4 regions of the [Ruminococcus] lactaris ATCC 29176 genome follow, and region 1 is predicted to be linked to each of the others. Evidence: predicted binding sites of a transcription regulator. Region 1 holds the regulator's gene; each other region holds the start of a gene.
What was found. Region 1 encodes Rex, which represses fermentation and respiration genes when NADH is low (regulators of the CRP and FNR family bind a similar motif). Its sites were predicted from a motif close to ATTGTTAANTANTTAACAAT; they were not measured.
Positions count from the first base shown of each region.

Region 2: NQ541_RS02105 (aminoglycoside phosphotransferase family protein) is a predicted target of Rex. The motif match lies at 2,096-2,115, and genes of this name have one in related genera.
Region 3: fucO (lactaldehyde reductase) is a predicted target of Rex. The motif match lies at 3,151-3,170, and genes of this name have one in related genera.
Region 4: NQ541_RS05800 (acyl-CoA carboxylase subunit beta) is a predicted target of Rex. The motif match lies at 2,753-2,772, and genes of this name have one in related genera.

Region 1 is NZ_CP102292.1:1,408,182-1,413,776, reverse strand. Features, by position in the region: gene abc-f (ribosomal protection-like ABC-F family protein) at 139-2,076, opposite strand; gene NQ541_RS06695 (redox-sensing transcriptional repressor Rex) at 2,257-2,898, shown strand; gene NQ541_RS06690 (bifunctional ADP-dependent NAD(P)H-hydrate dehydratase/NAD(P)H-hydrate epimerase) at 2,974-4,473, shown strand; gene alr (alanine racemase) at 4,474-5,595, shown strand, end outside.
Region 2 is NZ_CP102292.1:414,931-420,525, reverse strand. Features, by position in the region: gene NQ541_RS02110 (cell wall hydrolase) at 1-997, shown strand, start outside; gene NQ541_RS02105 (aminoglycoside phosphotransferase family protein) at 1,202-1,957, opposite strand; gene adhE (bifunctional acetaldehyde-CoA/alcohol dehydrogenase) at 2,329-4,965, opposite strand; gene NQ541_RS02095 (bL17 family ribosomal protein) at 5,212-5,595, opposite strand, start outside.
Region 3 is NZ_CP102292.1:503,819-509,413, reverse strand. Features, by position in the region: gene trpE (anthranilate synthase component I) at 1-1,435, opposite strand, end outside; gene fucO (lactaldehyde reductase) at 1,948-3,093, opposite strand; gene NQ541_RS02510 (TetR/AcrR family transcriptional regulator C-terminal domain-containing protein) at 4,226-4,843, opposite strand; gene NQ541_RS02505 (DUF4317 family protein) at 4,857-5,513, opposite strand; gene NQ541_RS02500 (diguanylate cyclase domain-containing protein) at 5,517-5,595, opposite strand, start outside.
Region 4 is NZ_CP102292.1:1,236,271-1,241,865, forward strand. Features, by position in the region: gene NQ541_RS05785 (sodium ion-translocating decarboxylase subunit beta) at 1-18, opposite strand, end outside; gene NQ541_RS05790 (biotin/lipoyl-containing protein) at 43-399, opposite strand; gene NQ541_RS05795 (OadG family transporter subunit) at 416-1,195, opposite strand; gene NQ541_RS05800 (acyl-CoA carboxylase subunit beta) at 1,210-2,649, opposite strand; gene NQ541_RS05805 (2-isopropylmalate synthase) at 3,732-5,595, opposite strand, start outside.

The DNA.
Region 1 (5,595 bases):
TCCTGTTACAAGTTGTCAACGGGCTGAGGTAAAGCGGGTCCTGCACTGCGATGCAACAGCAAGGGCGGATATGGACGCTCTTCTGTCAAAAAGCCTTCCTGATACCGAATCATTTTCACCCCAACAAATACAAATTTATTACACGTCCTCCGCCAACTCTTCCCACCGCTCGTACAAGGCTTCCAGCTTTTCCTCATTTTCAGCCCGCTCGGTAGAAAGTTTCTGACATTCGATGGAGTTGGAGTAAATTTCTTCTTTTGTCAGTTCTTCATCGATTACGGTATTTCGTTCTTCCAGCTTTGCAATTTCTTCTTCTGTCTTTTTCAGATCGTTTTTGCGTTTCCGCTCTTTTGCCTGCTGCTCTTTCTGCTCCTGCCAGCTCAATTTGGATTCTGTCTGATTGTCGGAAGAAGATTCCGAGGGAGCAATACCGGCAGATACGGCAGGGGCAGATGCGTATGCCCGGGTCAGTTCTTCTTTCTTTTCAAGATAGTAGTCATAGTTTCCGATATAATTTACAAAAGTCTGATTGACAAGCTCCAAAATGCGGGAACAGGTCTGATTAATAAAATACCGGTCATGGGAGACATAAAGAACCGTTCCGCTGTAGTTGTTCAGGGCTTCTTCCAGGATTTCCTTGGAGGTAATATCCAGATGGTTGGTAGGTTCATCGAGAATCAGGAAATTTGCCTCGGACAGCATCAGCTTTGCGAGGGATACACGTCCTTTTTCGCCACCGCTGAGTGTACGGATTTGTTTAAAGACTTCCTCCCCGGTAAACTGAAATGCAGCAAGTGTATTGCGGATCTGCGTATGAGTCAGGGATGGGTAGTCATCGGAAATTTCATCGAAAATCGTCTTTTCATCATGAAGGACGTGATGTTCCTGATCGTAATATCCGATTTTGACTTTTGATCCAAGCGTGAAAGATCCCTCGTCTGCAGAGACTACTTGGTTGATAATTTTTAACAGGGTAGTTTTTCCTGTACCATTATCACCAATGATGGCAACGTGTTCCCCGCGATGGATCTCAAAGCTGATATCCTGAAAAAGTTGCTGGCTGTCAAAGCGTTTGGACAGATGTTCAACTGTCAGGACGTCCGATCCGCTGATACAGGACGGCTCAAGAGAAAAGTGCATTTCGCGGACGCTTTCAACGGGCTTTTCAACAGGAGTGATACGGTCCAACATTTTTTCCCGGCTTTCAGCCCGCTTGATGGATTTCTCCCGGTTGAAAGAACGAAGTTTCTCGATGACTGCCTGCTGATGCTTTATTTCACGCTGCTGGTTCATGTATTCTTTCAGGCGGGCATCACGGATCTGTTGCTTTTTCGCTGCATAGGCTTTGTAGTTTCCCATATACATACGAATATGAGCCTGATCGACCTCAATGACTTTTGTTACGACACGGTTCAGAAAATACCGGTCATGGGAAACAATCAATACGGCTCCTGAATAATTTAAAAGATACGTTTCCAACCATGCAATGGAACTAAGATCCAGATGGTTGGTCGGCTCGTCCAGTAAGAGGATATCAGGGCTTGTCAGAAGCAGTTTTCCAAGAGAGACTCGTGTCTTCTGACCTCCTGAGAGGGTATCGGTCTGCTTGGAAAAATCATCCTCTGTAAATCCAAGCCCCTTCAGGACACCAGTGATTTCACTTTCACAGGCATAGCCATTTTTGGCCTCATATTCAGACTGAAGCCGGTTGTATGTATCCAGCCGGTTTTTCAGATCTTCCCCGGTTAAGGATTTCAGTTCCTGCTCGATGGAACGAAGCTGGGCTTCCATTGCAAAGATATCGGCTTTTGCACTTTTTACTTCCTCATAGATTGTATTGCCGGATGTCAGATCCTGACGCTGTGCAAGATAACCGAGAGTCTTCCCTTTGGCAAGAATAACATCGCCACCGTCCAGGGGTTCCTCCCCGATGATCATTTTCAGAATCGTAGATTTCCCGGCACCATTGATCCCGACAAGAGCTGCCTTCTCCCGGTCTTCAATATGAAAAGAACCGTCGCAGACAATGGTATGTTCGCCGAATGCTTTATTCAGATTGTGACAGGCTAAAATCATAATCAATAAACTCCTTATATCATAGTTCTTATTTTAAAATGGCTCTTCATTATTATAAAACTCCAAGTATCTATTATATCGAAAATAGCCGAAAATACAAGAAGTAGGAAAGTAAAGTTTGACAGAAGTTTAACTATTCTATATAATGTTGGGTAGATTATGATGTGGAGGGCAATGGAAGTGGAACAAAGAAAAATATCACGTGCCGTAATTTCCAGGCTTCCAAGATATTATAGATATTTGGGAGACCTGCTTGAAGCGGGTGTAGAGAGGATCTCATCCAATGACCTGAGTAAAAAGATGCAGGTAACAGCATCCCAGATCCGGCAGGATCTGAACAATTTCGGTGGATTTGGACAGCAGGGATATGGATATAATGTAAAGTACCTTTATACGGAGATTGGAAAGATACTGGGACTGGATAAGGATCATAACTTTATTATTATCGGTGCCGGTAATCTTGGACAGGCACTGGCAAATTATGCATCATTTGAACGGAATGGATTTATTTTAAAAAGTTTATTTGATGTGAATCCGCGTCTTGAGGGAGTGACGATCCGGGGAATCCCTGTCAGAATGCTGGATGAACTGGAAGGATACCTGCAGGAAAATGATATTGAGATTGCAGCTCTTACACTTCCCAAGTCAAAAGCGGAGGAAGTAGCGGATGTCCTGGTAGCGAATGGGATCAAGGCCATTTGGAATTTTGCACATACGGATCTTACACTTCCCAAGGATGTCATTGTGGAGAGTGTACATCTTGCTGACAGTCTGATGAAATTGTCTTATAATATCAGCCAGCACAATGAAATTCAAAAATAGCAGAGGACTGCTGCGGGTATGGTCATAGCTGGACCGGTCCGCAGCAGTTTGTCTTTAAAAGAAAGGGGACTGCTCATGAGATATTTACCGGACGGAGAACAGATGAAGAAAGCAGATCAGTATACGATCCAGCAGATCGGTGTACCTTCTGTGGTTCTTATGGAGAGGGCAGCATTAAAAATTGTTGAAGTACTGGAAGAAAAGAAAAAGGATTTAAGGCGACCACTGATCGTATGCGGCAGTGGAAATAATGGCGGAGATGGATTTGCTGTGGCAAGACTTCTGGCTGAAAAGGGCTGCCATGTGGATGTGCTTTTTACGGGAAGAGAAAGCTCTATGACGGAAGAATGCAGATTGCAGGCTCAGATCGACAAAAATCTCGGGATTAATTTGTTTACAGAAATCCCCGAGAAAGAGTATACTGTGATCATTGATGCAATTTTTGGCGTTGGTCTGTGCAGAGAAGTTGCAGGACACTACAGAGATGTGATCGGATGGATGAACCGGCAGACGGCACAGAAGGTTGCAGTGGATATTCCATCAGGAATCTGTTCTGCTACAGGAAAGGTGCTTGGTATTGCATTTCAGGCGGAACTGACAGTATCTATGGCATGTCAGAAGCGTGGCTGTGCTTTGTATCCGGGACAGATCTGTGCGGGAGAGGTTGTTCCGGTAACGATCGGGATTGATCCCGAGTACTTTTTTGAACAGAAAAGTGTCTGCATGACCTATGATAAAAAGGAGCTGGGAAATCTGCTGCCGGAAAGAAAAGAGGATTCGCATAAGGGCAGTTTTGGCAGAGTCCTTATGATCACCGGCAGTCCGGGAATGGCAGGAGCAGCTTATCTTTCAGCTACAGCAGCGTATACGGTTGGTGCCGGACTTGTCCAGATCTATACAGCAGAAGAGAACAGGCAGGTACTTCAGGGACTTCTTCCAGAGGCGATCATTTCCTGCTATAGAGAGTATGATGAAGAGAAACTGGATCAACTGATCGGGTGGGCAGATGTCATCTGTATCGGCTGTGGATTAGGACAAAGCAGTAGATCAGAAAAGATTTTGCTGCATACAATAGAGAAAGCAAAGTGTTCCTGCGTGATTGATGCAGATGGACTGAACCTTCTTGCAGGAAGGAAAGATCTGTATAAAAAACTTGGGAAAAATATGATCCTCACCCCTCATATGAAAGAAATGTCCCGGCTGACAGGAATCTCTGTATCAGAAATTGTAGAACGGCGGTTTGAAGTACTTCACCGGTTTACCGAGGAATCCCCGTGTATCTGTGTCTTAAAAGACAGCAGGACGATAGTTGCCCAGAAAGACAGGCAGAACTTCCTTAATCTGGCAGGCAATGCAGCCATGGCAAAAGGCGGTTCGGGAGATGTGCTTGCGGGTGTGATCACCGGACTTCTCGCACAGGGAATGGATGGATTTCAAAGTGCAGTGACAGGCGTTTTTCTGCATGCCTGTGGTGGAGATGAGGCAAGGGATAAAAAAGGTGGTTACAGTGTTCTCGCAAGGGATCTGATCCATGGAATACAGGTAGCGATGAAGAAAGCAAAGGAGTGTAACTAAATGAAGAAATACAGCAGAGTTTGTGCATATATCGATTTGGATGCCATTGCATATAATATGGAGCAGATGAAAAAGCGGATTGGCGAAGACGGAAAACTGATCGCAGTCATCAAGACCGACGGATATGGTCATGGGGCAGTTCCGCTGGCGAAAATGTTTGAAGAGATGCCATATATCTGGGGCTATGCTGTTGCATGTATGGGAGAGGCGGGTGTCCTGCGTGAACAGGGGATCAAAAAGCCGATTCTGGTACTGGGATGTGTCTTCCCGGACGAATACGAGGAGATGGTAGAAAAAGAGATTCGTGCTGCGGTTTATACTGAAGAAATGGCACGGGGAATGTCAGAGGCTGCACAAAGACTTGGAAAGACTGCGTATTTTCATATTAAGATTGATACCGGAATGGGAAGGATCGGATTCCCGGTAACGGAAGAAAGTGCATCTTCCATTGAACGGATCAGCAGGCTTCCGAATGTGCAGACAGAGGCAATGTTTACGCATTTTGCAAAAGCCGACGAGCTGGATAAATCTTATACGTTAAAGCAGCATGAGAAATTTTTATGGATGAAAGAACTGATGGAGGAACGAAATGTTCCGATCCGGTATTTTGACTGTGACAACAGTGCCGGAATCATTGATTTTCCAGATCTCAAGCATGATATTGCGAGAGCGGGAATTTCCATTTACGGAATGTATCCATCAGACGACGTGGATCAGAATGCAGTGAGTCTGCGTCCGGCTCTGCGTCTGGTCAGTCATGTCAGTTTCGTAAAGGAAGTAGGAAAAGGTACATCGATCAGTTATGGTGGCACATATATTACAGAGAAAAAGATGAAGATTGCAACCATTCCGGTGGGATATGGAGATGGGTATCCCAGATCACTGTCAAATAAAGGGTATGTGCTGATCCATGGGAAAAAGGCAAGGATTCTTGGAAGAGTCTGTATGGATCAGTTTATGGTTGATGTAACGGAAATCCCCGATGTGGCATTTATGGATGAGGTGATTCTGATCGGACGGGATCAGGAGGAACAGATCCAGGTGGAGGATCTTGCAGAATTAAGTGGAAGATTCAATTATGAATTTGTATGCTGCCTGAGTAAGAGAATCCCACGTGTTTAC
Region 2 (5,595 bases), 990 kb from region 1:
TATTGAGAGTCTGGAAAGCCAAACCTCCGCCCTTGAAAATGAACTTGCAGGGATCAACCAGGATATTCTGGATTTGAGCAACCAGATTTCTGATACTGAGATGCAGATTGAGATCCTCAACAGCAGTATAGACAAGACGCAGGACGATCTGCTTGATGCCGAGGAAAAAGAGAATAAGCAGTATGAAGATATGAAGACCCGTATCAAATATATGTATGAGAACGGGAATGCATCACTTCTGGAGATGCTTTTTTCAGCCAAAAATATGACTGACTTTCTGAACAAAGCTGATTTTATTGAAAATCTCAGTGATTACGACCGTCAGGCTCTGACCCAGCTTCAGGATATCCACCAGGAGATCGCAGATCAGAAGGAAGATCTGGAAAACCAGCAGGCTTCCATGCAGTCTCTGAGTGAACAGTTAAAATCCAAGCAGACAGAGCTTCAGGCAAAAGCAGTGGCTACTTCTACCGACCTGGACACTGTCAATGCCAAACTGAAAAAGGCAAAAGAGGAAGAGGCAGCACGTCTCGCTGAAGAAGCACGCCAGAGAGCTGCTGCAGAGGCAGCAGCTAAAAAGGACAATGCCGGACAGGTAGACGGTACCGGCGGCGGTACGATTACGACCGATGGTACGACGGTTTCTGCGGATGATCTTACTTTACTTGCAGCGATTATCCAATGTGAGGCTCATTATAATTATGAATCCATGCTCGCAGTTGCAACCGTGATCATGAACCGTGTGGAAAGCAGTCGTTTCCCGAACAGTATTTCCGGTGTTGTCTATGCAAACGGACAGTTTGCACCGGTATGGACAGGCAGCCTGAAGCGTGTACTTTCCCAGGGCCCTGGCACTCTTTCCAGACAGGTTGCCCAGGATGCCATCAATGGTTCAAGACTGGCAGCCGTATCGGATTGTTACTTTTTCCTTTACGCACCATCTACCAGCAGATCCGGTGTCGTTATTGGTGACAATGTCTTCTTTACAAGCTGGTAATAAATAAAAGAACCGGAATCAGTCCCGACTCCCAATCGTTAGACCTCAGGTCTGACTTTCAGGAGCGGTTCAAATCCCGGTTCTTTTTTAGAAGGATAAAATGTAATGACAAAAATAATTCTATTTCAATCATCTGATCTCAGTAATCTCAGTGATCTCTGCTTTCTGAGCTGACCTTTCTGGTCCAATCTCAACAATCTGATTCTACTGATAATCTATAACGTCGATCCATTTCATAAGGAAATCTTTTTCCAGTTCATTATCTTTTGAAAGCTGTGCTGCCGCTACGATTGGGAGCCACTGCTGTACATACTGCTTTGCTGTATCACTCTTCTTGCAGAATGTATTAAGATACAGATCTGCAACTTCCTGATCTTTCAATGCAAATAAGAGATAAGTCATCGCTGCATCTGCACTTGCATTTCCCTGTGTAGCATGTGCCCAGTCAACAACTGTCATCTTTCCATTCTTTCCTACGATTACGTTACTCGGATTGAAATCACCGTGGCAGATCTTATTATGCTTCGGCATACTCTCAAGACGTGTCATCAGTTCATAACGGGTTGTAGCATCCAGGTCTTTCAGTCCGTTAATCTGACGTGCCAGTTTATCTTTCATGCCCTTCAGCAACGGAGAGTGCTTGCTCTGTACTTCGAGCTGCAATGCTACAAAATCATCCATATATTTTGCAAGATTCTTCTTATCGGATTCCATCATTTCTTCCAGTGTCTTGCCTTCTTTATATTCAATCACGATTGCCCATTTACCATCGATCTGGGATACTTCTTTTACCTTTGGAATATCCAGTCCTGCCTCTTCCACACGTGCTGTATTCAATGCCTCATTAAATACATCTGACTTTGGATGAGTCTCTGCAAATACTTTTACGATACTGTCGTCACACTTATATACTGTCTTATATGGACGCTTTACGATGATATTTTTTTCTTCTAATTTCATGATGTAGCCCTCCTTGTTGTTCGTCAGCTTTTTGCTGCTTTCCTTTTGATGACCACATTATAACCTATAAATTTTTAAAATGTAACCCCTCCAGGACAACTTTGTGCAGTTTTTAACGATTTTTTTCTTCTCTTTTATATTGTTATTTTTTTAACATATCATTATTATTGTTTTACCTTTATACAAACTGCAGACATATTGGATTTTTCTTATTACTGCCAAAAGAGCCACTGTGTATCTTTTTGTATAGCCAATAACAAAAACAACGGTATATCTTGCATTTTCTGCTGGATATACCGTTGCGGGATTTAATTCATTCTATTCAATTCTGACAGTTCTTTTGGAATGTGCTAATGACGTCTGACGTCATCTTATTTTCCATAGTAGCACTTCAGATACAGATCTTTAATCTCCTGAATGAGTGGGTATCTTGGGTTAGCACCTGTACACTGATCGTTGAATGCCTGCTCTGACATCTCATCCAGTGTATCAAGGAAGTACTTCTCATCAATACCGTAATCTTTGATTGTCTTCTTGATTCCGATGATTTCTTTAAGTTCTTCAAGTTTTGCGATGAAGTTCTCAAATACTTCTTTATCATCTTTACCTGTGCATCCTGCGAAACGTCCGAGTTCTGCGTATCTTGCAAGTGCATGTGGGTACTGATACTGTGAGAATGTTCCCATCTTTGTCGGAACTTCTGCTGCGTTGTATCTCATAACCTCTGTCAGGATTACTGCGTTAGCAACACCGTGTGGCAGGTGGTGGAAAGCACCAAGCTTATGAGCCATAGAGTGGTTAACACCAAGGAATGCATTTGCGAATGCCATACCAGCCATACAGGAAGCGTTTGCCATTTCTTCACGAGCCTTCGGATCGTTTGCTCCGTTCTCGTATGCAGATGGAAGGTTCTCGAATACAAGCTTAACAGCCTTCATAGCAAGACCATCTGTGTAATCTGTAGCCATAATAGATACATATGCCTCGATTGCATGTGTCATAACGTCGATACCTGAAGCACTTGTCAGTCCTTTCGGCTGTGTCATCATGTTGTCTACGTCTACGATTGCCATGTTTGGAAGCAGAGCGTAGTCAGCGATTGGCCATTTAACACCTGTGTCAGCGTCTGTGATGATTGCGAATGGTGTTACCTCAGAACCTGTTCCTGAAGATGTTGGGATAGCTACGAAGTAAGCTTTCTCTCCCATCTTAGGGAATGTAAATACTCTCTTACGGATGTCCATGAAGTCCATAGCCATATCTTCAAAGTTTGCTTCTGGATGCTCATACATGATCCACATGATCTTACCAGCGTCCATTGCAGATCCACCACCAAGAGCGATGATTGTATCTGGCTCGAACTGTCTCATCTGATCAACACCCTTACGAGCACACTGAAGTGTCGGGTCTGGAGCAACCTCAAAGAAGCATGTATGCTGGATTCCCATCTCGTCCAGTTTCTTTTCGATCGGAGCTACATATCCATTCTTGTACAGGAAAGAGTCTGTTACGATGAATGCTTTCTTCTTGTGCATTACTGTACCAAGTTCATCCAGTGCAACCGGCATAGAACCTTTCTTAAAGTATACCTTTTCAGGTGTTCTGAACCACAGCATATTCTCTCTCCTCTCAGCTACTGTCTTGATATTAAGAAGATGTTTCACTCCTACGTTCTCGGAAACTGAGTTTCCACCCCAAGAACCGCATCCAAGTGTCAGAGACGGAGCCATCTTGAAGTTGTAAAGATCTCCGATTCCACCGTGAGAAGAAGGTGTATTGATCAGAACACGGCAAGTCTTCATTGCTGCTGCATGCTTAGCGATCTTCTCTGTCTCAGCCGGATGAACATAAAGAGATGATGTATGTCCGTATCCACCGTCTGCTACAAGCTGAGCTGCTTTCTCAAGTGCCTCATCAAATGTCTTAGCTTTATACATACCAAGTACCGGAGATAATTTTTCATGTGCAAACTCTTCTGAGATATCTACAGACTCAACTTCACCGATAAGGATCTTTGTCTCCTTCGGAACATCTACGCCAGCCATCTTAGCGATCTCGTAAGCTGACTTTCCAGGGATCTTGCTGTTCAATGCACCGTTGATGATGATTGTCTTCCGAACTTTGTCAAGCTCCTCACCTGGTTTCAGGAAGTAGCATCCTCTGTACTGGAATTCTTTCTTAGCTTCCTCATATACGCTTTCAAGAACAGTTACGGACTGCTCTGAAGCACAGATCATACCATTATCAAATGTCTTAGAATGAATGATAGAGTTTACTGCCATTCTTACATCTGCTGTATCGTCGATGATAACCGGTGTATTACCAGCTCCAACTCCGAGTGCCGGTTTTCCTGAAGAGTAAGCTGCTTTAACCATTCCAGGACCACCTGTTGCAAGGATGATATCAGCATCTCTCATTACTGTATTTGTCAGTTCCAGTGACGGAGCATCGATCCATCCGATGATTCCTTCCGGAGCTCCGGCTTTCACTGCTGCATCCAGAACAACCTTAGCTGCTGCAATTGTAGATGCCTTTGCAGCCGGATGTGGGCTGATGATGATTGCATTTCTTGTCTTTAAGCAGATCAGAGTCTTAAAGATTGCTGTTGATGTCGGGTTTGTTGTCGGGATAACTGCTGCAACAAGTCCGATTGGCTCTGCGATCTTCTTAATTCCGTATGCCTTATCTTCCTCGATCACACCACATGTCTTTGTATCTTTATATGCATTGTAGATGTACTCTGCTGCGTAATGATTTTTGATGACCTTATCCTCGAGAATACCTCTCTGAGTCTCTTCTACTGCCTGTCTTGCAAGCGGGATACGTGCCTTGTTGGCAGCCATAGCAGCTTCGTAGAAGATCTTATCTACCTGCTCCTGAGTAAAAGTAGCGAATACTTTCTGTGCCTCACGCATCTCTTTCATTTTCGCCTCAAGGGCCTCTACATTGTCAATGAATCCGGTATTAACTGTCTTCTCTACAGTCTTTGCGGTTTCTTTCTTAGCCATTAGATTATTCCTCCTGTACTTGAATGAATCATTTCCTATCAGGTCATTCCTGATCACAGATATTAGTATAACTCGTTCGTTAATAAATTGTCAATGTCGCTTTTGTTAATAATTTAACACATTTTTTTGGTGTTTTTTTGTGCATTTTCACCAAATCCATGCTTTTTTTCAAATATATGCTAAAAATCCTCTGCAGGATTATCTCATCCTACAGAGGATCATAGAATTTTAAATATCTAATATAGATTATACAAGCTCAATCAGAACTTCCATAGCTGCGTCACCTTTACGCTGACCAATCTTTACGATTCTTGTATAACCACCGTTACGGTCTGCATACTTCGGTGCGATCTCATCAAAGAGCTTTGCAACCATATCTACTTCTTTCATGTTCTTCTTCTCGCCTTCTTTAACCGGGAAGAGAACTTTGAGCATCTGACGTCTTGCGTGCAGTCTGCTTGGCTTATCTTTCTTAATTGTCTTTTCTACTTCATCGTATACAGTAACTTTCTTTCCGTCAACGACTTCTTTTACACGCTTGCCATCAGCATCTTTACGTGCAACTTTAGCCTTTACTGTAACTTCTTCGTAGTTATCTTTTTCTTTTACAGCGAGAGCGATCAGGCTTTC
Region 3 (5,595 bases), 900 kb from region 1:
ATTCCTGAAATTCATTTTCCGGAATACTGTCCGCTACGATTCCTGCACCGGACTGTACCCGGACACTTCCATTTTTCTTATATGCCAGACGGATGGAAATACAGGTATCTACATTTCCGGCAAAATCAAGATATCCGACTGCTCCTCCATAAATTCCTCTTTTTTCCTTTTCCAGTTCTGCGATAATCTCGCATGCCCGGATTTTTGGTGCTCCTGAAAGAGTTCCGGCAGGAAGAATCGCATCCACTACATCAAGAGCATCTTTTTCCTCACTGATCGTTCCGGTTACAGTAGAACCTATATGCATAACATGGGAAAATCTCTGGATTTCCATATATTTATCTACTTTAACACTTCCCGGCCGGCTGATCTTTCCGACATCATTTCTTCCCAGATCTACAAGCATGTTATGTTCTGCCAGTTCTTTTTCATCTGCCAGCAGTTCTCGTTCCAGCCTCTGATCTTCCTCCTCCGTCTTTCCACGGGGTCTTGTTCCTGCCAGCGGGAAGGTGCAGACCGTTCCATTTTCAAGCTTCGCAAGCGTTTCCGGCGAAGCTCCTGCCACTTCGATATCGTCACTTGAGAAGTAGAACATATAAGGTGACGGATTCGATGTCCGCAGTACCCGGTAAGTATCAAAAAGACTTCCTTTTGCCTTTGCCGTAAGTGGATTAGAAAGAACCACCTGGAAAATATCACCTTCCCGGATATATTCTTTTGCTTTTTCCACCATTCTGCAATACTCTGCTTTTTCTGCTCCCGGCTGAAATTCTTCTTCCAGTTTCAACGGTTTAAATACTGCCTTTGCACCACTGCGGATCAGTCGCTCCATTTCTTCCAGTTCTCTTTGTGCATTTTCGTAATTTTCTTCCAGGTCTCCATCCAGCCGGACTCCGGTGATCAGGATCAGCTTCTGTCTGTAGTTATCAAAGACGATAACCCTGTCAAATAACATCAGATCCGCATCCCGGAAATCATTTTCTGACGCTCCATTTAAAATCGGTTTCAGTGATGGTTCCCCATATTTGATGTAATCATATGAAAAATATCCCACCAGACCACCTGTATATGGCGGTAATCCGGGAACAACCGGGCTTTTATAGTCTTTTAAAATCTCCCGGAGAATTTTCCCCGGATGATCCGTCTGGACTTCTCTTTTTATCTTCTCATCCTCTTCATTTCCTTCAAGGATGACTACTTTTCCATCCATACACGTAATTTCCATTGTCGGTGCATAGCCCAGGAAGGAATACCTTCCCCACTGTTGTCGGTCCTCCGCACTTTCCAGCAGATAGCAGTGTCTGCTGGCCGCCCGAAGGGTTCTCATAACGCTGATCGGTGTAAATGCATCAGCATAGAGTTCTCTGCTGACCGGAACTCTTTTATATTTTCCTGATGCAGCATAATTTTGAATCATTTCCAGTGTCTCATTCATCTGTAGTCCTCCTTTTATGTCGAAATTTTATTCCGGCAGGGACAAAATAAAAAAGTCCCTGACAGAATATTTCTACTCTGTCAAGGACGGTAAGTCTAATTTATTTCCGCGGTGCCACCTTGATTCATGGAATTTTCCATGCACTTTGCGAGATACAATCATATCTCCGGCAACTGACGTATGCCTCCACGTCACAGAATACTCAGAATTATAAATCAATATCCAATCTGAAATTTTGCAGACCTCTTTTATAAATTCCTTTGACTGTACCCTCAGCGGTCCATTTGGCAGACTGCGTTTCAATCCGGCTCTCAGCCTCCCGGACTCTCTGTATGTGCACGACTACTTTGATCTCCGCTTCAACGGTTTATTTTTCTTAAATTTGGTGACATTTTACTACTTTAGTGCGGTGATGTCAAGATATATTTTCAATTACTTACGAAATAACCTACGAAATCAGTTCCTTTTGTACTGAAACTCTATTTTCCTATATCTCCTGAAGTTATCTTGAATTACATCAGCTTTCTGAACAGATCTTTCAGATCTTCAACGCTCGCATCTTTCGGGTTACCCGGTGCACATGCATCTGCGTGAGCTGACTCTGCAAGGAACTGCAGATCTTCTTCTTTTAATGCTTCAAGCTTTGTCGGGATTCCAACATCTACAGAAAGTTTCTGAACTGCATCTACTGCGGCTTTTCTGTATTCTTCCACAGACATTTCATCAACGCCCTTTACTCCCATGGCTCTTGCGATCTCACGGTATTTTTCACCTGTGCAGTCAGCATTATATTCCATAACGATCGGAAGCATCATAGCACATGCAACACCATGTGGAGTATCATAAACTGCTCCTAATGTATGGGCCATAGAATGTGCGATTCCAAGACCTACATTGGAGAATCCCATTCCTGCGATGTACTGTCCAAGAGCCATTCCCTCACGACCTTCTTTTTCATTGGCAACAGCACTTCTTAAAGACCTGGAAATAATCTCGATTGCTTTCAAATGGAACATATCAGTCATCTCCCAGGCTGCCTTTGTTGTATATCCTTCGATTGCGTGAGTCAGGGCATCCATTCCGGTAGATGCTGTCAGTCCTTTTGGCATAGAAGACATCATTTCCGGGTCAACCACTGCGATTACCGGCATATCATGTGAATCTACACATACAAATTTTCTCTTTTTCTCTACGTCTGTAATAACGTAATTGATCGTTACTTCTGCTGCTGTACCGGCTGTTGTTGGAACTGCAATAATCGGAACGCAAGGGTTCTTTGTCGGTGCAACACCTTCCAGACTTCTTACATCTTCAAATTCCGGATTTGCAATAATGATACCAATTGCCTTGGCTGTATCCATGGATGATCCTCCACCGATTGCAATAATATAATCTGCTTCTGCATCTTTAAATGCCTGAACGCCATGCTGCACATTCTCGATGGTCGGGTTTGCTTTAATATCAGAATAAATTTCATAAGCAAGTCCTGAATGATCAAGGACATCTGTCACTTTTCCTGTCACTCCAAATTTAATCAGATCTGGATCAGAACATACAAATGCTTTTTTGAATGCTCTTGCCTTTGCTTCATTTGCGATTTCCTGAATCGCACCTGCTCCATGATAAGATGTCTCATTTAACATAATTCTGTTAGCCATTGTAATCATTCTCCTTTTTTCAACAGATTCTTCCGGCAGACTATCCTGTCCGGTTTTTATGTCTTTATTTTAACAATTTGTTTTTCAAAATGGAAGTTACAATTTAGTATATCTGTAACATTTTCACAATTTTTTTACACTTTTCACTTTTTCTTTATACTATGTGAACGATAAATTTGTAGTTGTTGGGGTGATACGCTTGTAAATCAGAAAGCTTCTTTGTGGCGAAGCGGACGCGGAAATCAGAGATATTCCTTCGCAGTGCAGGCCCGCTTTACCTCAGCCCGTTGACCGTTTGTAACTCGAAAGTGGAAATCTTCGTGCAATGGCACTCGATTTACTTTCTCTAACAAACGCTGCAAAGTGTCTTCGGAACGCTCCTGCTAATGCACCTGCTCAGGAACACCCTGCTTTCCGCTGACCATCTCAATAAGAAGTTATACCGACTCCACAGCGTATTCATTCACCAATGCAAATTTAAAAAGGATAGAAAAAGCCAGATGGCTATTGACTAAGATATTCGATCGTAAATATTAGACAGTAGATATTGTATTTACTAGATGCCAGGGTCAAAAGGTCTAAGCCCACATGAGCTTGCTCATAGGTGGGTGAAAGACCTTAGGACCCGCCCCGATATGAGCATAAAAGTGGGATGATAATCCCACGATATGCGAATATTCGGTAGGATTGTGGGAGTGCGTAGCACGGAGCAATCCGTAGGCATCAAAGTCGGGGGCTTTTGACCCCGACATCTTTACTATTGGACAGATCATTTATCTTAGTTGATAGCCATCCGGCTCTTTATTTCTTATTGGAATTTCGTCTTTGTTGGAAGAAAATGTTCTGGCATGAGGGAAAATTTTCTGATTTGAAAAGCCTAATATCCGCCCTTGCTGTTGCGTGAGCAGTGCATTGACAAGGAGCGTTCCGAAGACACTTTGCCCAACTTGTTAAGGAACGTAAACAGGAGTGCCTCTGCACGAGTGTTTCCACGTTCCTGTTACAAGTTGTCAACGGGCTGAGGTAAAGCGGGTCCTGCACTGCGATGCAACAAACAAGTGTGGATATGGACGCTCTTCTGTCAGAAACACTTCCTGCTGTCGCGATATTTTCACCCCAACAACTACAAATTTCACAACATCTCCAGCTCCCGAAATACTTTTGCCAATTCTTCCGGCATGGACTGTGCCAGTGCATGTGCAAGATTTTCCGGACTTTCTTTCATCTCTCCCAAAACCCATTGTACCGTCATATAAATTGACCCCTGACAATACATTTCTAATTGAAATTGCAGATGCTCCGACATGGTTTTTCCTGATTTTTCTTCAATCTGATTTTTATAAAATTCCCTGATCAGTTCAAAATCATGATCTCTCAGACAGTTCTGAGTATCATTTTTAAATGCTGCTTTGAAAAACAGCTTTTCTTCCTGTATGTAATGGAATTTATTTACCAGTGCCTCATACACGGTCTTTCCTTCTCCCATGTGGGCAAATGATTCTATCAAAATCTTATCAAAATACCAGTTGATCAGATCATATTTATCCTGAAAATTTCTGTAAAATGTCTGCCGTGTCACACCACACTCTTCCGTGATCTCCTTAACTGTGATTTTCTCCACCGGTGCTTTTTTCATGCAGGATTTCATGGCATCTGCAAGTCTGTATTTTACTTTTTCGCCCGATTTATGCCATTCTTCCGAATGCCGCACTTCTTTCAATTCATTTTTAGCCACTTCATTTTTAAGCATTTTTCCCATGACCTCACCTCCTGTTGTCCACTGGTCTGCATCCAAGCAATTCTTTCAGCTCTGTATGCGGATTTTTTGTATTTTTCTGATAAATATCCACGCAGTTTAATGCTGCTCCCCCATCCAAAAATGCAGGAAAAAGGAATCCACATTCTGGCTCTCCAGGTTCATATTCATTTTCTAACGGACAAATCACACAGATCAGATATTCATACACATTTTCTGATTCTCCCAGCCTTTCATGATCTTTTCCCTTTGCAGGAATATCATATCTGTCATGAAATACATAGATTGCATAAGAACTGTCCGTCTGATATTTTTCTCCAATCACTTCATAAAAAGTATCCATCAATGCATCATTTTTGAGGCCACAGTTTCTCATCCCTATCAGAAGCTGCCGCATAGGATTCACTGTCGCTTTTCCATTCTGATCTTTTTCAGATTCAAAACAGTATTCTTTCAGATTTTTATTGGTTTCAGAAAAAGGAACTGCTTTTGCCAGTGCAAGATTCTTCTCCCTTTCTGCCGGACTCAGATTCTGAAAATGAGTATTAAATGTTCCTTCACTAAATCCTTCTTCATCCATATAACTTCCTGCAATTCTGGTAATGGATGTTCTTTTTACTGTCATTCGCCTTGTCAATGCCAGCATATCTTCTCTGTTGATCATATTCTACAATTCCTTATTTTCTAAATGATATTTTTTCTTCTCAGTATACATGATATTATCTGCCTCTTTTAACATGGTAACT
Region 4 (5,595 bases), 170 kb from region 1:
ATTTGAAATATATTCCATTTGTAAAACCTCCTGGTTCAGTAACTAGTTTAATGTAGCGAGTACGGCTCCTGATTCAACAGCATCACCTACTGCAACATCAATGCTGGCAATAGTTCCTGCTTCCGGGGCAACAACCGGGATCTCCATCTTCATGGCCTCGATCACGATTACAGTATCTCCAGCCTGTACACTCTGACCAACGGATGTAGGAATCTGGAATACTTTTCCGGCTGCACCGGCTTTTACCTGGATACTTCCTGCACCTGCTGCCGGAGCTGCTTTTGGAGCAACAGCCTTAGGAGCTGCAACTGGTGCTGCTGTCTGAACTGCACCTGCACCATTTTCTTCAACTGTTACATCATATACATTTCCGTTTACTGTAATTGTATAATTCTTCATTTTCATATCCTCCTGATTAATTCCATTTATTTGATTTTCTTCTCTTGATAGAACGAACTACAAAACCATCTGTAGAAGTTCCTTCTGAAGCTGCGATTGCTGCTGCAATAACTGCTGCAAGTTCGCCGTCATCCGTACCTGCTGCCTGTGGTGCAGATACTGCAGGTGCCGGAGCTGCCTGTACAGGTGTTTCCTTCTTCTCTTCTGCAGCTTTTCCTTTACCGGAAAGCTTCTTCTGAAGCTTCGGAATGAATCCAAGCAGATAGATAATAAATGAAATGAAAATCAATACAACAAATACAGTTCCCATTCCAAGGATTGTATTTAATCCGGCTTTTTTAAGGATTTCTCCTGTTGTATAATGTGCGGATACTGTCATGCTCTCCATATCGCTCTTCTCATTGAATGTGAAAGCAATCTCAGCATCTCTGTCCTCAAATTTACCTTCGGATGAAAGTGTTGCACCATCATGGCTGACTTTCATTGTCCAGTCACCATGCTCAATATAAGCGCCACATTCTTCCTGAGAAGCCTTCCAGCTTTCGATCATAGTCAGGAAATCCGATCCATCGATCGGTAACTGTGCCTGTAAAAGAGTAATATCAAGATTCAGATCTCTCAGATTCTCGTAATAATCCATATCTTCTTCAGACATAGAACTGAATGCACTGATGATTGTATCTGCATACTGCTCCATTGTCGTCTGATCATACTCTGTCGTCTCAGACTTACCACATCCCGTAAAGCTAAGGACGAGAATGAGGATAAGTCCTAATAAACTGATTTTTTTCTTCACTTCGCCTCACCTCACTAAACCGTACCGTGCTTTTTGTCCGGACGATTCTCTCTTTTTGTGAACAGCATTTCAAATGCACCGATCACATATTTTCTGGTGTCTGCAGGTTCGATGATGGCATCAACATATCCTCTGGCTGCTGCTGCGTTCGGACTGGACTGCAGTTCTTTATATTTTGCTGCTTTTGCACTCTGAGTATCTGCATCAGCATCTGGATACATAATCTGTGCTGCAAGTTTTGCATCCATCATACCGATCTCTGCTGTCGGCCATGCATATACAAGATCAGCACCAACTGATTTGCTGTTCATTGCTACATAAGCACTTCCAAATGCTTTTCCTACGATCACATTTACTTTCGGAACAGTCGCATTTGCAAATGCATAAGTCAGTCTGGCAACAGCCTTGGCCATGTTCTTCTCAGACTCTACAGTTGCAGCAAAGCCTGCTACATTTGTCAGCGTCAGAACCGGGATAGAGAATGCATCACAGAAATTAACGAAATCTGCTGCTTTGGCACATCCGTCAACAGTAAGTCCAGCATCAAATTCAGCCTCTGTCTCAGCATCAGCTCCGTATACTTTGGAACGGTTGGCAACGACACCTACAGTCTGTCCATTCAGACGGATAAAGCCTGTAACCATCTCTTTTGCATAATCTTTCTTTGTCTCTACAAGAACGCCATTATCAGCAATCTGTGCAAGTGCGATTGCTGTATCTTCTGATGCATTTGCGATATCAGCACATACACGGTTCAGATCATCTGTACATTCTTCATAAGACATATCGTCTTCATAATTGGCAGGAATCATGCATACAAGTGAACGAATCTGTCCGAGAATCTCTGCCTCTGTACCGATACCATCTACAAGACCAGCCGTCTTGCTCTGATAAGCGGCACTGGCTGTATTACATCTGGAAATTTCATTTCCTTCCAGTGCATTCGGAGAATTAACAAATAATTTTCCATCGTTTTCTTCCATAAATGTGAAGTCTGCAAGACCCGGCACGATTGCAAGTCCGCCTCCGCACATACCGAAAATAGCTGTTACCTGCGGAATCACTCCGGATGCGAGTGCCTGTTTCTGATAAAGACTTCCAAATGCCTCAAGTGCATCTGTTGCTTCCTGAAGTCTTAATCCGGCACAATCGATCAGACCGATAACAGGTGCTCCCATCTTCATTGCCATATCATAGATCCGTGCGATCTTTTTCGCATGCATCTCTCCGATAGCTCCGCCGAGAACATCAGCATCCTGACTATATACATAGACAAGATTACCATCGATCACTCCGTATCCGGTAATAACACCGTCTGAAGGAGCCGCCTTCTCCTGCATATTGAAATCGGTACTTCTTGCTGTAACAGCACCACCAATTTCAACAAAGCTTCCCTCATCAAGCAATGTGGCAATACGTCTGCTTGCTGAGTTTCCTGTTGCATTGTAGCTCATATTTTAGCCCTCCATAGTTATAAAATATTTAAAATAAACCAAAATTTCTGCCTATTCTAGTATATACTAGCGTTCCCCAAATTTCAATTCTAAATTTGCGGAAACTGACAATTTTTTCACATAGAAAATTTGTATTTGTTGGGGTGATACGCTTAGAAGACATACAAATTCTTGGTGGCGAAGCGGACGCGGAAAGCAGAGATATTCCCTCGCGGTGCAGGCCCGCTTTACCTCAGCCCGTTGACCGTTTGTAACTCGAAAGTGGAAATCTTCGTGCAATGGCACTCGATTTACTTTCTCTAACAAACGCTGCAAAGTGTCTTCGGAACGCTCCCTGCTAATGCACCTGCTCAGGAACACCCTGCTTTCCGCTGACCATCTCGATAAGAAGTTTTTTAGCTCCGCAGCGTATCCATCCAACAATACAAATTTAAAAAAGATAGAAAAAGCCGGATGGTTATTGAGTAAGATATTCGATCGTAAAGATGTCGGGGGCAAAAGCCCCCGACTTTGATGCCTACGGATTGCTCCGTGCTACGCACTCCCACAATCCTACCCAATATTCGCATATCGTGGGATTATCATCCCACGATATGCGAATATCGGGGCGGGTCCTAAGGTCTTTCACCCACCTATGAACAAGCTCATGTGGGCTTAGACCTTTTGCCCCTGGCATCTCGTAAATATTAGATAGTAGATATTGTATTTACTATTTGACAAATCATTTATCTTAGTCGATAACCTTCCGGCTTTCTACTTCTTATTGAAATTTCGTATTGTTGAGAGAAAATGTCCCGGTGCAAGGAACGCTTTCTGATTTGAAAAGCCTAATATCCGCACTTGCTGTTGCGTGAGCAGTGCATTGACAGGGAGCGTTCCGAAGACACTTTGCCCAACTTGTTAAGGAACGTAAACAGGAGTGCCACTGCACGACTGTTTCCACGTTTCTGTTACAAGTTGTCAACGGGCTGAGGTAAAGCGGGTCCTGCACTGCGATGCAGCAACAAGTGCGGATATGGACGCTCTTCTGTCAAAAAACTCCTTGCTGCCTGTATATTTTCTCTTCAACAACTACAAATTTATTAATGTCTGTTCCGATACTGAACCGGCGTGATATTGTACATCTTCTTAAAGATCCGGTTAAAATGTTCTACATTCTGATATCCGACAGATTCTGCGATGCTTTCTACAGTAGCACTGCTGCTCTTGAGCATTGCACGTGCCTTTTTCATTCTGACCTGCTTAAGAATATCCCCGAAAGTCAGTCCGGATTTCTCTTTAATATATTTAGAGAGATACGGTTTGGAAAGGAAAAACTTTTCTGAAAGGTCATCCAAAGTCACATCTTTATAATTTGCGTAGATGTAGTTGGTGATTTCTAAAAGTCTTTCATCTTTGCAGGACTGGGATTCGGCAATTTCCGGCAATTTATTTACGGCGACTACCAGAGCCTGGATGGATGCTTTAATAATGTCGGCATCAATTCCGACTCCCCAGTATTTCTTTTTATTACAGATAACACCAACGTAAGCAACTGCACGGGAAGAAGATCCTTTTGTAAGAGAATGTTCTTCATAAAAAGCAAGTTCGTAACTGATGCCAAAGTAATGCTTGATCGCATTGCTTACTGCATCCAGGCGTCCGTTTCCAACACCTGTGATCTTGTGGTTATTGTCATTCTGATGGATCGTTGCTTCTGCTACGATACCATCTTCCTGCTTAAAGTGGCATTCGTCCACACTGAAGATTGGTTTTGCACTGATATAATGATCCTCAAAAATACGATATACAACATCCGGTGTCAGTTCCTGATGAGCCTTGTCAGAAACATCTTTTACCATGTATCCGACTTCTTCTCTCATCTTCTCCGGCAGGCTGATACCAAAGCTCTGCTTCAGAATATAGTTTACGCCACCTTTTCCTGACTGGCTGTTGATACGGATAACATCCGAATCATATCTTCTTCCAACATCCTGTGGGTCAATCGGAAGATATGGAACTGTCCATGTCTTGCAGTCATGTTCTTCTCTCCATGCCATGCCCTTTGCAATCGCATCCTGATGGGAACCTGAGAACGCAGTAAATACAAGGTCACCTGCATATGGCTGACGAGGAGAAACTTTCATTCTTGTAACACGCTCATATACTTCGCAGATCTCACTCATATTGGAAAAATCAAGATTTGGATTTACTCCCTGTGAGAACATGTTCATGGCAAGAGTAATGATATCTACGTTTCCGGTTCTCTCACCGTTTCCAAACAATGTTCCCTCAATCTTATCTGCTCCGGCAAGGATTCCAAGTTCTGCATCTGATACACCTGATCCTCTGTCATTATGTGGATGAAGGGAAAGGATTACGTTTTCGCGGTGTAATAAATGTTTGTTGAAATACTCTACCTGACTGGCAAATACATGCGGCATTGCATTTTCTACCGTTGTAGGAAGATTGATGATCGCTTTGTTGTCAGCAGTTGGCTGCCATATATCAAGGACAGCGTTGCAGACATCCAATGCATAGTCAACTTCTGTTCCCTGGAAACTTTCCGGACTGTACTGGAAAGTGAAGTTTCCTTCTGTTTCCTCGGCAAGCTTCTTTAATAATGTAGCTCCATCAATGGCAATCTGCTTAATTTGCTCTTTATCTTTGCGGAATACCTGTTCACGCTGTGCTACAGAAGTTGAATTGTATACATGGATGATCGCATGTGGAGCACCCTTTACAGCTTCAAAAGTTTTTTTGATGATATGTTCTCTTGCCTGAGTCAGAACCTGAATCGTAACGTCATCAGGAATCATATTCTGCTCGATCAATGTTCTAAGAAACTGATACTCTGTCTCAGATGCTGCAGGAAATCCTACCTCGATCATTTTAAATCCAACATCTACGAGGAGCTGGAAAAACTCCAGTTTTTCATCCAGGCTCATTGGTTCGATCAGTGCCTGG